One region of the Sphaerisporangium dianthi genome, then DNA from elsewhere that is predicted to be linked to it. Evidence: riboswitches for the same ligand, from Rfam matches in the RefSeq annotation. Region 1 holds a riboswitch; each other region holds the start of a gene.
The links. A riboswitch is a leader RNA that binds a small molecule or an ion and turns the genes downstream of it on or off. The one in region 1 is predicted to bind cyclic di-AMP.
Positions count from the first base shown of each region.

Region 2: it holds a riboswitch for cyclic di-AMP, as region 1 does, so the genes downstream of both, ACFO60_RS22435 (hypothetical protein) here and ACFO60_RS07495 (CHAP domain-containing protein) in region 1, are expected to answer to the same signal.
Region 3: it holds a riboswitch for cyclic di-AMP, as region 1 does, so the genes downstream of both, ACFO60_RS07860 (glycoside hydrolase family 25 protein) here and ACFO60_RS07495 (CHAP domain-containing protein) in region 1, are expected to answer to the same signal.
Region 4: it holds a riboswitch for cyclic di-AMP, as region 1 does, so the genes downstream of both, ACFO60_RS25295 (coiled-coil domain-containing protein) here and ACFO60_RS07495 (CHAP domain-containing protein) in region 1, are expected to answer to the same signal.

Region 1 covers NZ_JBHSFP010000003.1:326,908-330,688, forward strand. The annotation lists gene ACFO60_RS07490 (ABC transporter substrate-binding protein) at 107-1,405, opposite strand; gene ACFO60_RS07495 (CHAP domain-containing protein) at 1,947-2,576, opposite strand; cyclic di-AMP (ydaO/yuaA leader) riboswitch at 2,642-2,793, opposite strand; gene ACFO60_RS07500 (hypothetical protein) at 3,301-3,781, shown strand, end outside.
Region 2 covers NZ_JBHSFP010000016.1:51,746-55,526, forward strand. The annotation lists gene ACFO60_RS22420 (hypothetical protein) at 78-398, opposite strand; gene ACFO60_RS22425 (hypothetical protein) at 728-1,078, opposite strand; tRNA gene ACFO60_RS22430 (tRNA-Lys) at 1,323-1,399, opposite strand; gene ACFO60_RS22435 (hypothetical protein) at 1,575-2,186, opposite strand; cyclic di-AMP (ydaO/yuaA leader) riboswitch at 2,489-2,623, opposite strand; gene ACFO60_RS22440 (OsmC family protein) at 3,286-3,684, opposite strand; gene ACFO60_RS22445 (hypothetical protein) at 3,715-3,781, opposite strand, start outside.
Region 3 covers NZ_JBHSFP010000004.1:3,330-7,110, reverse strand. The annotation lists gene ACFO60_RS07870 (PP2C family protein-serine/threonine phosphatase) at 1-670, opposite strand, end outside; gene ACFO60_RS07865 (substrate-binding domain-containing protein) at 970-1,251, opposite strand; cyclic di-AMP (ydaO/yuaA leader) riboswitch at 1,394-1,539, shown strand; gene ACFO60_RS07860 (glycoside hydrolase family 25 protein) at 1,552-2,322, shown strand; gene ACFO60_RS07855 (CehA/McbA family metallohydrolase) at 2,691-3,781, shown strand, end outside.
Region 4 covers NZ_JBHSFP010000019.1:145,039-148,819, forward strand. The annotation lists gene ACFO60_RS25290 (M50 family metallopeptidase) at 1-224, shown strand, start outside; gene ACFO60_RS25295 (coiled-coil domain-containing protein) at 478-1,398, opposite strand; cyclic di-AMP (ydaO/yuaA leader) riboswitch at 1,454-1,591, opposite strand; gene galT (galactose-1-phosphate uridylyltransferase) at 1,664-2,737, opposite strand; partial or broken gene ACFO60_RS25305 (DeoR/GlpR family DNA-binding transcription regulator) at 2,950-3,717, opposite strand.

The sequences.
Region 1 (3,781 bases):
GCGGAGCGAGGGCGGTGATGGGTCACATCACCGCCACGCCGCTCACGACGGCAGGTCACCGGCTCGCCGACAGGTGCCGCGGCGAGCCGGTGACGCTCGGGGACGATCAGCCCGCCGCCTTCTGGCCCGCCTCGACGAACTTCTGCCAGGCCTGGTCCACGGGCACGGAGCCCTGTTCCATGCCGTTGAGGACCTGCTCCACCTCGCGCTTGACCTGCGCGTGCTTCTCACCGAGGAAGATCGGCTGAAGCGACTTGATGGACGGCCCGAAGATCTTGCCGATGGGCGCGTTGTTGAAGTACTCGTTGGTCGCGCTCTGGAGCTCGGGGTTGTCCTGCGCCGGGATGGTGCTGGGCAGGTTGCCGCCCTCCTTGAACGCCAGGAGCTGGGCCTCGGGGCTGGTCAGGTAGCTGGCCAGCTCGGCGGCCTCCTTCGGGTGCTTGGACTGCTTGGGCACCGCGAGCCAGGAGCCGCCCCAGTTGCCGCCGCCGCCGGGCACCGTCGCGACGTCCCACTTGCCCTTGAACTTGTCACCAGCCGTGCCCGAGACGACGCCGAGCATCCAGCCGGGGCAGCCAAGGGTGGCGAACTGCGACTTGACGAAGCCGGTGTTCCACCCGTCGGTGAAGTTCTGCAGCTTGGCGGTCAGGCCGGTCTGGCTGATCTTCGTGGCGAGGTCGAACGAGGTCTTGACGGCCGGGTTCTTGTCCACGATGAGCTGCTGGTTCTTGTCGAAGTAGCTGACGTTGCCGTTCTTCGCGGCCTCCTGCGCCAGCACCACGTTGTAGATGGTGTTGATGCTGTCGACGAACTTGGCGTCCTTCACCTTGGCCTGGAAGTCCTGCCCGGCCTTGATGAAGTTGTCCCAGCCGCCGCTCCAGAGCTTGCCGACCTCTTCGCGGTCGGTGGGCAGGCCGGCCTTCTTGAACAGGTCGGAGCGGTAGCAGATGCTCATGCCGCCGACGTCGGTGCCGAGAGCGAACAGCTTGCCCTCGGTGTTGACGCCGTTCTCCCACTTCCAGGCGGGGAAGTCGGCCTGGCGGCTCTGCAGGCCGTACTGGCCGAGGTCGGCGAAGAACTGCGGACGGGCCTTGGCCAGACCCATGCCGCCCTCGTCGATGCCGACCACGTCACCGGCGCCGGTCCCCGACTGCAGCCACTGCAGCATCTGGGGCCAGTAGACGTTCTCGAAGCTGTCGGTCAGGTTGTTGTACTTGACCTGAACGTTGGGGTGCTCGCTGTTCCACTTCTCAACGGCGGCCTTGTAGCCGAAGTTGGTGCCGCCACCGAAGGTCTGCAGCGTAAGGGTGATCTTCTCGGCGGGCGCGGCCGAGGACGAGCCGCCGGCGGCGCCGCCGGTGTCGCCGGAGGAGCAAGCGGTGGTGATGCCAAGCGCGGCCGTCATCACCGATGCGACCGCGAGTAGCCTCCCGCGGCGCATTTTCTTCATCATTTTCCGGACCCCTCTCAGGTGGTTGCCCGATCATTGGGAGGTGCATCGAGGGCCGGCCCCGACAGTCGGGCCCACGATGTGCTGGATCCCTCAAGTCGTGATCTCGCGGGGGTGAACCTGCGAGCGATATTTGGGAGCGCTCCCACGAAGGGTCCCCGACAGGCAATGCTGGCGTCAATATGCTGAAACCTAACTGTTACTCCTGGGGCGATTAGGAGCTCGAAAACCGTCGACGCACTCCCATATACCCCTTTGGCAGCATTGGGAGCGCTCCCATCGCATGCGGCACAGTCGGGCGCAAATCATCCATGCGCCACGGGCGGAGGCGTCCGAGGGCCTCCGGAGGCCCGGCCCGGACCGTGCGGGAGCCGGACGGGCGCCGGCGCCGCAGGGCCGGCGGAGAGGACCGGCCGTGCGGCGTCGGCGGGGCGCCCTCTTGCGGGGAGGCGGCGAGGACGCCATGGGATGAGGCACCGGAGGGGGGAGAAGAGGCTTAGGCGGCGTAGCTGGGGTAGCCGTATCCCACGATCTGCGAGGCCGGCCGGGTGCGGATCTCGACCTTGCCGCCGTCGGTGTTCCCCTCGACGGTCTTGATGGTGCCGTCGCCGTTGTCCTTGATGACGAAGCCGACGTGCTCGATGTCGTCGAAGCTCTTGCCGCCGTTGAAGGAGAAGAACACCACGGCGCCGGGCTTCGGGGTGGTGCCCCAGCGGTCGTGGCCGGCGAACCACTTGGCGTGGGCGACGGTGTAGGCGTCGGTGCCGACGGTGTCCTGCAGGCCGAGCTGGGTGCCGACCCAGGAGACGAACATGTCGCACCAGGCGGCGTCGGCGTACCCGGCGATCGTGCCGGTGTCGCGGGCCACCGTCTCTTTGGCGCGCGGGGAGCTCATGTACCAGGCGTGGAACTTGGTGCCGCCGCCCGAGCCGTTCTCGGAGATGCCGACCTGCTTCTCCGCCAGTGCCAGCAGCTGCTCGGCGGAGACCTGCCGGGACGGCATCTTCGCCGTCTTGGCCGCCTCTTCGCGCGCGGCGGCGATGACGTTGTCCTTGGCGGGAGAGGTGTCGGCGTGCGCGGCGAGCGCGGTGCCGGTGACGACCTGGGCGAGCACCAGGCTGCCCAACGTGAAAGCCTTCAGCTGATTCTTCGGGGCATCCAGAAGCCGATGTGTGAACATGGACAAGCTGAAACTCCTTCGTCCAGCCGCCTACCGGGTTAGCTGACGGGTTCGGGCGTGAAGGTTCGCCCTACGGTCGCGTCCGTGGGCGGGCGCGATCGATTCACCCCAAGGGAGGTGGGTCCCCGGCTCCGCGTGGGAGCGGACTCGGCGGTGGCGCGTGACGGCGGGAGAGGGCTCTCCGCAGAGGACCGGCCGCGCCGGGCAATCTCATCGGCACGGGGTTTTCGCCCTGATGGGCGGTTCCCTTGCCGGGATTCCTACGAGAGTAATACATCGGACAAACATGATGCAAGTAGGACAAATCTCTTAAGGCTGTCCGGGCTTGCGGTGGCAAAAAGGCGCGCACCGGCCGGGCGCCTGACATGGTCGCGTGGTTGACCTGCGGCGACATGGGTAGGGTACCGCGGTCGTCGCTCCGGGCTCCCGGTGCCGGGCCCCGCTGGGGCGGCGCTGCGCGAGTGATACTTGAAACGCCCGTGCCCTTGCGTGTCAAATGGGGCGAAAGTTACGGGCGTGACGCGGGCGGCGAGGCACGCGACCGGACAACGGCCCGGCCGTCGTCGGCCGCCGTTCATCGTCTGTTCCCTCCTTCGTAGGGTCGCCGGGCTAGGTTGCATGCGTCGTGAACGTGTCAATGCCCGGCGTGGAGAGGAACGGTCGAAGCCGCGTGCGGGAGCAGGGGTCGGCCGTCGCCTGGGTGGAGTCTCCCCTCCAGTTGCTGTGCGCGGTCGAGGCGCGGCACGCCGGCGTGATCGGGCCTGACACGCGCGTGGTGACCCGTGGCAGGCTGCCGGGCCTGGGCGTGACCCGGGCCGAGCTGGACGCGCTCGACCTTCCCCCCGGACTGCGCATCGAGGCCGCCGAAGCGGGCATGCCCCGCCCAGGGCGGCACGCCGCCTGGGTGCTCGGCGACGCCTTCTCCGGCAGGCTCCAGCTCACGTCGCTGACCGCCTTTCCCTCGCGCATGGTCCTCGTCGACGACGGCCTGGCCACGATCCGCCTGCTCGAACTGCTGACCGCCGGCCTCGGTGCCCCGCTGCTGCGCGCCCGCGCCGAGGCGAGGCCGACCCGGCGGGCCCTCGGCGTCGCGGCGGGGATCCGCCTGCGCGCGGCGGCCAGGGCGGGACGGCTCACCGTGTTCACCGCGC
Region 2 (3,781 bases), on a different contig from region 1:
ACGCCCCAGGCGCGGAAATGCCGTCCGCCTGCTTGATACCGATGGAAATGCCCTGGAGCGAATTCACCGGAGCGCGGTCACCACCAGCTGCCGGTGAGCTCCCAGAGGGGGAATCCGAATCCGAATCCGTCCAGGTCGTCCAGGCCGTAGCCGTAGCCGTAGCCGGATCCGTGGCCGTATCCGTGGCCGTGGCCGCCGCCCCACTTGCCGTGGTGGCCCCCGTAGCCGCCGTGGCCGCCGCCCCACTTGCCGTGGTGGCCGCCGTCCCAGTCACCGCCGGCGGTGACGGCGGCGGACGCGGACGCGCTGGTGGCCGTCGTGGCGCTCAGGCCGACGAGACCTCCGGTGAGCGCGGCCGTTACAGCGAGCGTCGCGGCGTATTTCTTGATGGCGGGCATCGCGTTTCCCCCTTGACGTCGGGTCGCCCCGATAAAGGAATTCGTCTCCGCGAGGAGGTGAACCCCTGAGGCGACTCGTTCAGAATCTGCCCACCCGAGATCTCTCCAGGGCCCCAACCCGACAAACGAGGATAAGGACGTCTTGGGGCGCATTTAACATCTTATTATGACAATGCGGGCAGTATTTCCCGATATGCCCGAATCGTCGGAAGAGGACCGGCGCCTGCGGGCGTCCCTCGCCCGCCGCACGCCGCACCCGGCCGCGCCGACGCCCCGCGCGCCATGGACGCCCGGCACGCCCAGGGCGTCCCGCGCGCGGGGACACCGGGTCACATCAACTCGTCGAGCATGTCCTTCAGGTGGTCGGCCGCCTTCTCGATGTCGTCGTAGTCCCTCTGCGCCGCCCGCATCTTCACCGCGATGACACCGCACCGGTGGGCCTTCTTGAAGTCCCCGAAGGGGAACTTGTACCGGCCCTTGTTCGACTCGTCCTGCTCGTCGTCCACGCCCAGATGCCACTTGGCGTACTCGTCCATGCCGTGCTTCTCGATAAACGCGTTCTCCTGGTCGGTCGACGGCTGGTGCTCGCTCCAGTCGCCCATCTCGTCAAGCTTGAACTGCTTGTCCTTCGCCAGGCTCTTCGCGTGGTCGTACGCCTTCTTGTTCAGCTTCACCGTCATGGCTCTCTCCGCTCTCCGGTCCGCGGCGCCCGCCCTCACGGCGCGGGCCGCCGTCTTCCCGGGTCTGCTACCCACCGATCGCGGAGGCAGTGACGTTCCGGGCTCGGGCCTCGGCGGCGCCCTCATGCGCACGCGGTGGGGGACCTTGCCGCGCACGTGGTCGCAGGGCCCATGCGGCGAGGGCCGGAAATGACTGTGGGCACCCTCCCCGTAGGGAGGATGCCCAGGTCATCGGTGTTGACCGTGGTGCGCCGCCAGGGACTCGAACCCCGGACCCGCTGATTAAGAGTCAGCTGCTCTAACCAACTGAGCTAGCGGCGCATCAACTACGGCGACTTTAGCAGTCCCGGCGAAGCTACGCACATCGGCGGGAGGTCGGCGTGCCGGTACCAGGGGGAAGCACCGGCACGCCCATTCCCCGGGGAGGCGCCGGAGCACAGGGCTCCGGCCGGCCTGGATGTGCGCCGAGGGGACAAGCTGTGGATCAAGCTGAGGATCAGGGGGCGGAGACGAGCGCCAGGGTGGGCTCGGCGGGGTCGCGGTCGTAGACGCCCCAGGCTCCGTCGGAGAACGGGACCGGGGCGTTCTTCTTGCCCGGGCCCTTGCCCCACTTGGTGATGACGTAGTCGACCTTGATGTGGCCGGCGCCGAAGCCCGTCACCATCAGGCTGGAGTCGTTGAAGTCGCCGCCGGTCAGTTCGGCGAACGTCTTGCCGTCCATGTCGAGCATGACGCCGCTCTGGGAGGGGATGCCAGGGCCGCGGTCGCCGATGAAGAACGGCGCCTTCTTGCCGTTGTAGACCACATAGCCTTCGGTGCCGAGCGGCCAGCTCGGGCTGGCGAACAGGCCCTTCTGCATCGGCTTGCCGATGGCCGGCAGACCGGTGTCACCGGCGCGGCCGGAGGAGTCGTCCCAGAAGTAGGAGGCCTTCGTCGAGCCCTTCAACATGACCCGCTGGGTGGTGGCGGCGGCGACGCCGTCCTTGCTGCGCTCAGGCGAGCTGGCGGCGTGGGCCGTGGTCGTGCCGGCCACTGCGGTGCAGACGATCGCCGCACCGACGACGCTGCAAACCACGCGATATTTGGGGGTGTTCGTGAAAAAAGACATGGGAGGGCAGGATCTTTCATCAGAAGACAAGGGACCCGGGCTCCGAGTTCGGTCAAGAGGGTTCGGCGCCGGGAGAGGAAGCGTTCGCAGTCGCTAGTGGGGCGACAAGGGCATGGTCTACCGCTGCGCGAGCGCTTCTTACGTGGGTCGGTCGGGCAGGTGGCGTCGAGGCCACCGCGTCGCAAGGCTGCTGCGAATCGCCCGGTCGGCTGGTTACAAGCCGACTTGTGTGCCGCTTCTGACGGCAAGATCCGGGTCTAGGGTCGCCCGGAGGACGGAGTGGGGCGGTGTGTCCACTCGAGTCTCCTCTCCAATGACGTCTACCGAGTTAGCTGACGGGTTCGGGCGTGGAGTTCGCCCTACCGCTCGCGCGGATTCACCCCAAAGGACATGGGTCCCCGGTTCCCGTGGGCCGGTAGGCCCGGTGGGACTCGACGTTCGGTCGGCGGCCTTCCTGCTGAAGACCAGGTCACCGTCCGTTCTGGTAGAAGACGTTACCGGTCAAGTCAGGACAAAGCAAACGAAGTGTCTACAAAGCATTAGAAGATCTACCTATCGGGCATGAACACCAACATATCGGGCAATTCACCCCAGCGGGAGCCATCAAGGCCATACGCATGTGACTGCTGTGACTCAAGGTGAGAATGGGGCGTCACATCTCTCTTCACCCGGCCCATCGAGCCCTCTTGGGTAAAGGCCCCTCATTGGCAAAGGAAGCGGCGCCGGCACCAGCACGACAGGCATTGGGGCTTCGTACCCCGAGAGCGGGCTCGGCTCGTGCCATGAGAGCGGATGCCCGGGGGTGGGGGTGGACATGAGTCGGGGCCGGACAGTCCCCCGCCTGTCCGGCCCCGATCTCTCACGGTCCAGCGCCGATGCCTTCCCCCAAACGCATCGGGCGGTCCCGCTGTACGGACGCGGTCCCCCACCGCGTCCTTTTGGTGAAAGCTTCGCTGCGCCCTTCCGGGCGCGGGTCGCATCCCCCTTGACCTGCCTTAACACTACATACCGGGGCCTGAGGCGCTCGTCATCGCACGGTATAGATTCGGTCTAAGTCGCGGGCATGACCGGGTACGGGATGACCCGGCGGCCCGGGCGGCTAATCGGGTAGTTCGACGGTGACCTCGGTGCCCTTCTGCAGCGACCGGCTGACGGTGCAGTGCCGCTCGTGCACTCGATGCGCGACGGCGCGGAAGACCTCGTCCGCCTCGGCGTCGCCCTCGGGCAGTTCGACGTCGTAGGTGATCGTGACCGGCCCGAGCAGCGTGGGCTCGATCTTCTCCGCCTGGACCGTCATCGCCAGCCGCACGAGCCGGTGGCCGCGCTTGGCGGTGAGCGGCTCGACGGTCACGATGTTGCACCCGCCCACCGCGGCGAGCAACAGCTCTACCGGGGTGAAGACGCCTTCTTCGTCGCCGCTGCCCATGGCGACCTCGGCCCCGCGGCCGTTGCGGGCCACGAAGCCGGTCTCAGTACGCTCAACGTTCACCGATGTCATGCCTGGAGCCTAAGAGCGGGCCGGGGACCCTCAGGCGTCGGGGTGCTTGGACAGGTAGGCGAGGTACACCGGGCGCAGCGCTTCGCCGAGTTCCCCC
Region 3 (3,781 bases), on a different contig from region 1:
CGCCCTGGCGGCGGTTGTTGCGGCAGGCGGCGACCGCCAGGGAGGCGGTGAGCCCGGCGGAGACGTCGTGGCCCATGGCGTCGAATACCGCCAGGTACACCTTGTCGTCGGCGATGGCGTAGTCGAAGGCGTCCCCGCCGACCTCGTAGGCCGGCTCCAGGGCGGCGCTGATGACCACCTGCTCGCACGCGAAGGCCAGCGGCGGCATCAGGTTCCACTGCATCTCGGCGGCCACGTGCATCGGCCGGGTGCGCACCAGCCGGGCGAAGGAATCGCTGTGGGAGCGCTTGCTCACCACCAGCAACGCGATCAGCGACGCCAGGGCCCGCATGTCGTCCTGCGACGCGTGGTGGGCGTCGGCGATCGATATCCGCAGCACTCCGAGCCGTTCTGTGCCGTCCAGCAGCGGCACCCAGTAATGACCAGGGCCGCCGTCGTCGCCGGACGGCTCCAGGATGCGCGTCTCCCGGAAGGCCCGGCCCGCCGCCGTCGTGTCGATGCGCAGCTCGTCCGCCTCGGGGCCCGCGCCCTCGCCGGCATTGTCGCCGCGCCCGGTGCACAGGCGCAGCACGTCCTGCTGCAGGTCGACGAGGTAGATCAGCACGTCGCTCAGCCCGGCGTACCCCGCGTGTTCGTGGACCAGGTAAGGCACGCCCTCGAAGGCGGTCACGTGACTGGCTTCGAGTATCCCGGCGAGCATTCGCGCCGTTCCGGCCTCTACCACGTTTCCGGCCACATGGGACCACCCGCATCTCTCGACGACCTTGCACTACCCTCGCCCCGATGACCGGTGACCGGCCGGCGGTTCGCGATTCGAACGCCGAATCCTCCTGCGGGCCAGGAAGACGGGCGGCGCGCGCCGTGCGGACGGATCCGACCTGACGCGGCACGCGCCACATACCCCTCAGCGGCGGCCGAAACCCCGGCCCGTCGTAGATACTCCTTTGCCGGCGACGCCCTCGGCCGAGATCACCTGCTGGGAGCCGTGGTGCTCTCCCGGACGATCAGATCGGTGGTCAGAATGAGGCGGCTGTGCGGCAGGGGTTCGCCGCCGGCGAGTGCGATCACCATGGACGCGGCGGCCCGGCCCATCTCGCCGAGCGGCTGGCGGACGGTGGTGAGCGGAGGGGGCACCCACCGCGCCGGCGTCAGGTCGTCGAATCCGACCACGCTGACGTCGCCGGGAACCTTCAGAGAGTGGTGGGTCGCGTCATCGCCGCAGGCGGGCCCCAGGCGGCGGCGGTATCCCAAGGAGAGTTTTGTCTGATTTGCACCGTTATGGGGTTTGGTGTACCTTTGTGGATAGCGGCATACGTGACCATGGCCTGCGCTGTCGGGTCCGTTGCCGGTTCGTTGCCCAGATCGCGCGTGCCCGGGGAGCAGCCCCGATGAGGATACGCGCTCGCTGAATCCGCACTCGCGGAGCCGGGGAACCAATCTTTCCAGGGTGTATCGGAGCGCCGGCCCCAAGGGCCCGCCCGCAGGGCCTTTCTCGCCTGAACCCGTCAGTTGACCCGGTAAGCGGCATGGAAGCTAGGAGCCAATCTCTACATGCCCTCTCGTCGGCTTGCCTCGATCGCCCGCTCCCTCGGTAACCACGTCGGCCTCTCCGGCGACCGCCTCCGCGCGGCCGTCGCAGGTGTGGCCCTGGCCGCGTCCGCCGCCACGGCGACCGTCGTCCTGACCGGCCCGGCGGACGCCGCCGCGCCCGCCGCCGCGCCCGCCGCCGCGCACGCCGACTCGGTCCACACCTACGGCCAGGACGTCTCCTCCTACGAGTCGGATCACGACTGGAACGCCAGCCCGGCCCAGTTCGGCATCATCAAGGCCACCGAGGGCCTGACCTTCCGCGACTCCTCCTTCGCCCGCCACTGGCAGGAACTGGCGAAGAAGGGCATCGTCCGCGGCGCCTACCACTACGGCCATCCCGGCGACGACCCCATCGCCGAGGCCGACCACTTCCTGTCGGTGGTGAACGCCCAGCCCGGCAAGCGCGGCGACCTGCTGGTGCTGGACCTGGAGACGGCTGACGGTCAGTCCGTCGAGCATGTCAACACCTGGGCCAAGACCTGGCTGGCCCATGTGAAGGCCAAGACCGGCATCACCCCGCTGTTCTACAGCGGCTGGAACTTCGCCGACACCTACGGCCACGGCCTTCAGGCCTACCCCCTGTGGGTGGCCTACTACGGCAGGGCGCAGGGGGACGTCACGCCGCCCGCCGACTGGAAGACCTGGACCATCCACCAGTACACCGACGTCCCGATCGACCAGAACGTCTCTTCGCTGACCCCCGGCCAGCTGCGCGCCCTCGGCCGCCGCTGAGGGGCGGGCAGGCCTGGCGGACGCCCGTTCGCGCGGGATCGCGCCGGATTCGGAATGATGCCGGCGGCGGCGTGATCGTCGCCGGCGAGTCCACCGTAGAGATCAAATTCGAACCTGTGTACGAGTCTGTGGAAACTGTGGATAACTCCGCCGGCCCCGGCCCGGACTCGTCGCTCTCGCCCTCGCCCGCCACCGGCGGGTCGCCGCCCGAGGCCTGATGCGGCAGGCCGGTCTGTGGGTGCTTTATCCGCCTATTCAGAGAAACGATCCGAGATGGGAAGAAACCTCACCCGCCTCGGGTTCCTCCGGACCGGAAGCCTTCCGCCGGTGTGACCATTACGGCACAACGGGGATCACGGGAGGGCCGAATGAGTGACGATCCGATGCTTCCAGAGGCCGTGGCCAAGGCGCTGGAGAGGTACCGCGAGGCGCTCGCCGAGCACGGGATGAGCTGGGGCGAGCCCCCGATCGCCTACGTCAGGTCGATGAGCCCGTCGCGGTTCGTCGACGACGAGGCGTTCTTCCGGGCCGCCGCGGGCCGGGTGCGAGCCGAGCATCCGGACAGCAGCGACGCCGAGCGCGAAATCCTGGTGCGCGAGCTGGACTTCGACGAGGTGCTCAGAGACGCGCTCGACGAGGAACCGCCCGAGGGACTGGCCGTGCTGCGGCTCACGCCGTCGGGCCACCGGCTGGACGGCCGGCCGCGCATCGTGCTCGAACCCGGCGGCGGAGCGCTCCCGCTGACGCTGCTGATCGACAACGGCCGCGCGGCCGAGGCCGAGGTCGGCGTCGGCGGCCAGGTGTACCGCGTCGCCCCCGGCGGGGCACGGCTGGTCGAGACGGACACCGCCACCGGCGTCACCGCCGGCGCGGAGCGGGTCGATCTGTCCGGCCTGACCCGCCTCGCCCCACGGGCACGGCTCCGGGTGCGCGCAGGGTTCCCCTGCCGATGGAGCGTGTGGAGCGCCGGCGGCCAGGGCTGGCACCCCGACGGCGGCCCGGCGAGATACGACCATCACGGCCTGCCGTACTTCCACGGCGACGACATCGTGCTCGACGTGCCCGCCGAGCCGCTGACGGTCCGGGCGGCGCGGGGGATGGAGTACGACTTCGCGCAGACGACCGTCACCCCCCACGGCGAGACCCTGGTCGAGCTGACACCGGCGCGACTGTACGACGCGGCGGCCAAGGGCTGGTACGGCGGGGACCTGCACGTGCACCTCAACTTCGTCGGCGACCTCGTGGCGACGCCGGCGACGGCGGCGGCCATGCAGCACGGCGAGGACCTGCACGTGCTCAACCTGCTCGCCGCGAACGTCTCCGGCCACCGCGTCTTCGACCAGGAGGCCCTGGAGCACTGGGCGGGCGAGGACCTGCCGTGGTCGGACGCGACCCACGTCGCCCGAATGGGCGTCGAGTACCGCAACGACCTGCTCGGGCACCTGCACGCCTTCGGGAT
Region 4 (3,781 bases), on a different contig from region 1:
TCAACCTGATCCCGCTGCTGCCGCTGGACGGCGGCCAGATCGCCGGCGGCCTCTGGGAGGGCGTCAAGCGCGGGTACGCCCGGGTGCGCCGCCGTCCGACGCCGGGTCACGTGGACATCGCCAAGCTGCTGCCGCTGACGTACGCGATGGCGATCGTCCTGGTGGTCATGGGCACCCTGCTCATCTACGCCGACATCGTCAACCCCATCCGCCTGCCCGGCTGACCGTCCCGGCCGCTCGTCGCGGCGGGCGGAGGGTCACGGAAGTCGCACCTCCAGGCGTGTACCGCAGTGGAACTTTCACTCCGAGCGGCCGGCCGGCCGCTCGGGCGGACCCTCGGCTCCGACGCCTCGACCGGCGTGCATCGCGTTCAGACGGTCGCCCCACCAGGGCGAACGGCATCTTCACGGGTGGCGAACAGCAGACCAGATGCTATAAGGGTGACGAACAGCAGACCAGATGCCATTCGCCACCCTTCTAGTACATCGAGATGTGCACGTGGTCGAAGTGGTTGGCCGTGACGCCGCCACGGTTCTCCATCGCCCGCCAGCCGGGGAAGCCGAGGTTGTAGATCCGCTGCCGGTAGATCACGTACTTCACGCCCAGCTTGCCGCCGTTCTTGATGGCCCAGGCGGCGACCTGCTCGCCCAGCGCGGCGCCGGCGGCCGAGGGCAACGCCCCGCCGGAGCTGAGCATGAAGTCGCACGCCCGGCCCAGCGGGTGCTCCCCGCTGTCCTCGGCGCGGTAGCAGCCGACGGGGAAGTGCAACGGGAAGTGACTCTTGACCTCGGCGCGCATCAGCCGGGTCCGGGGGGTGATGTTGTCGCCGCCGGTGGGCAGTTCGGGGGCCCAGGTGCCGTTCGCCCGCTTGCCGGGGGCGACGGGGACGAGCCGGTCCAGTTTGTCCTTGATCTCGGCGATCAGCTTCTCGGCGTCCTTGCGCTGCGCGGTCACCTCGATGACGTCGTCGCCCAGGCGGTCGGTGAGCGAGGCCGCGTCGTCGGCGGCCTTCTTACGGGCGTCGCGCGCCGCCGTGTACCGGCCGATCTTCGCGGTCTGCTCGGCCTGCAACTGCTCGAGCATCGCGGCGCCGCCGAAGCCGGGGGACAGGAGCTCCCGCATCATGCCGAGGCCGCTGCCCGCCTGGTAGCGAAGCTGGGCGATGTCGCCGACCTGACCCTCTGACGCGGTGAGCTCGCTCTCGGCGGTCTTCAGCCGCTCGCGCGCCGTCTTCTCGTCCGCCTTGGCCTTGGCGACCGCGACGCGCTTGGCGTTGTAGGCGGAGATCAGTTTGTCGACCCGCTTGCCGAGCGAGGCCAGCTGCGCCTTGAGCTGTTTCTCGGTGGGTTTGGGGGCGGCGTTCCCCGCCGTGGACGGGCCGAGCACGAGAGCGGCCATGATCAGAGCGCAGACGGCCACGGAACCGTGGCGACCGTAGGTCGGGGGCAGAGCCCACTCCTCTCCATCTGCCGACCGGGTTAGCTGACGGGTTCGGGCCGGAGATGCCCTACCACATGCGTGGATTCACCCCAAGGAACCGATGGGTCCCCGGTTCCCAGGCGGGGCACCTGGGATTAGGCGGACCGGCCGTTACGGTCGGTGTTTGAAGGATGGTAGTGGTAGATCCGTATTTATGGCGACCCGGCGGCCCACGTGCGCGAAGTCACGGTTGTGAGCGCAGCATCCGGGCGGCCTCCTCGGGCAGCACGTCGTTGACGAAGGCCCCCATCGCCGACTCCGACCCGGCCAGATACTTCAGCTTCTGCGCCGCCCGCCGGATGCTGAAGAGCTGCAGATGCAGGTAGGCCAGGTCGCGCCCGGTGCGCACCGGCGCCTGGTGCCAGGCCGCGACATACGGCATCTTGACCCCGAACAGGCCGTCCAGCCGCCGCAGCACGTCGGTGTACAGCGGGCCGAAGGCCGCGCGTTCATCGGCGTCCAGCTCGCGCAGGTCCGCGGCCTTGCGGTTGAGATAGACGTGCACCTCGAACGGCCATCGCGCCGCCACGGGGACGAACGCCGTCCAGTGCTCGTTCGACGCGACGACGCGCGTCTCGGCCTTGCGCTCGGCGGCGAGCACGTCCGCGAACAGATCGCCACCCGTGCGCTCCCTGTAGCGAGCGGCCGAGTCCAGCATCTGCCGCGTGCGCGGCGTCACGTACGGATAGGCGTAGATCTGGCCGTGCGGGTGGGCGAGCGTGATGCCGATCTCCGCGCCGCGGTTCTCGAAGGGGAACACCTGCTCCACACCGGGCAGGCGAGAGAGGTGCTCGGTGCGGTCGGCCAGCGCCAGCAGCACCAGATCGACCTGCTCGGGCGAGAGCCGCGAGAAGGAGGAGTCGTGGTCCGCGGTGAAGCACACCACCTCGGTGCGGCCGACGCCGGGCCGCACCTCGCTCAGGCCACCCATGTCCTCGTAGTGGCCGAGGTTGAAGCTGAAGGACGGGAAGCGGTTCTCGAACACCGCGACGTCGTAGTCCGAGGCGGGGATCTCGGTCGGACGGCCCGGCCGGGAGGGACACAGAGGGCACTCGTCGGCGGGCGGCAGGAACGTGCGGGTCTGCCGGTGCCCGGCGATCGCGATCCACTCGTCCATCACCGGGTCGTACCGCAGCTCCGAGGCCGTGGGACGCGGGGGCAGCTCCCGGGTGTCGGCCGCGCCGCGGTCGGCGTCGTCGCGGCGGTCGAAGTAGACGAGCTCCCGCCCGTCGGCGAGCTGTGTGACGGTCCGCTTCACCGGGCCACCTCCTGTCCGGCGGCCGTCCGGGCCGCCCGTTCCGTTCCGGCGGCCCGCGCCGCTTCTTCTGTTCCGGCGGCCCGCGCCGCTGGTTCTGTTCCGTCGACGGATCGCGCCGCGTGCGTCGTCGCAGCGGCGGACACCGCCGCCCGTCCCGCTCGTATGGGGTCATGCGCCGCGGCGGCCGCCGTCTGGAGCGTCGTCACGGCCGGGTCGGCCAGGATCAGCGCGCCGGCCTGGTCCGACAGCGCCGATCGCGCCTCCTCGGGCAGGCCGGTGTCGCTGATCACCACGTGGGCCTCCTCCAGGCCGGCGATCCTGCTGATGCCGACGGTGCCCCACTTGGTGTGATCGGCCAGGACGACGAGCTGCTGCGCCGCCGCGACCAGCTCGCGGTCGGTCTCCGCCTCCAGGATGTTGGGCGTGGTGAACCCCGCCCTGACGTTCATGCCGTGCACGCCGAGCATCAGCGTGTCGACGTTGAGCGCGCGGATGGCCGACACGGCGACCGGGCCCACCAGAGCGTCCGACGGCGTGCGCAGCCCTCCGGTGAGCACGACGGTCTGGTCGGCACGCCCCGCCCGGTGGAAGACGTCGGCGACGTGCACGGAGTTGGTGATGACCGTCAGGTGCGGGACGTCGGCGAGGTGGTGGGCGAGGGTCCAGGTCGTCGTGCCCGCCGACAGCGCGACCGAGCTGCCCGGGCGCACCAGTTCGGCGGCCCGGCGGGCGATGGCCTCCTTCTCGGCCTGCTGGCGCACCGACTTGGCCGCGAAGCCCGGCTCCTCTGTCGACCCGGCGCCGGTGGCGGTCGCGCCGCCGTGCACCTTGTCGACCAGCCCGCGCTCGGCCAGGGTTTCAAGGTCGCGGCGGATCGTCATGTCCGACACTCCGAGCTCGCGCACCAGGTCGGCGACCCGCACCGCGCCGTTCCTGCGCACGCGCTCGAGGATCGCCTGCTGCCGTTGCTGAGCCAGCATCCCCTCACCTCTCCACCAGATTCCATCAAAATACTACATATTCTCACCCTGATGGTGTTGGAAC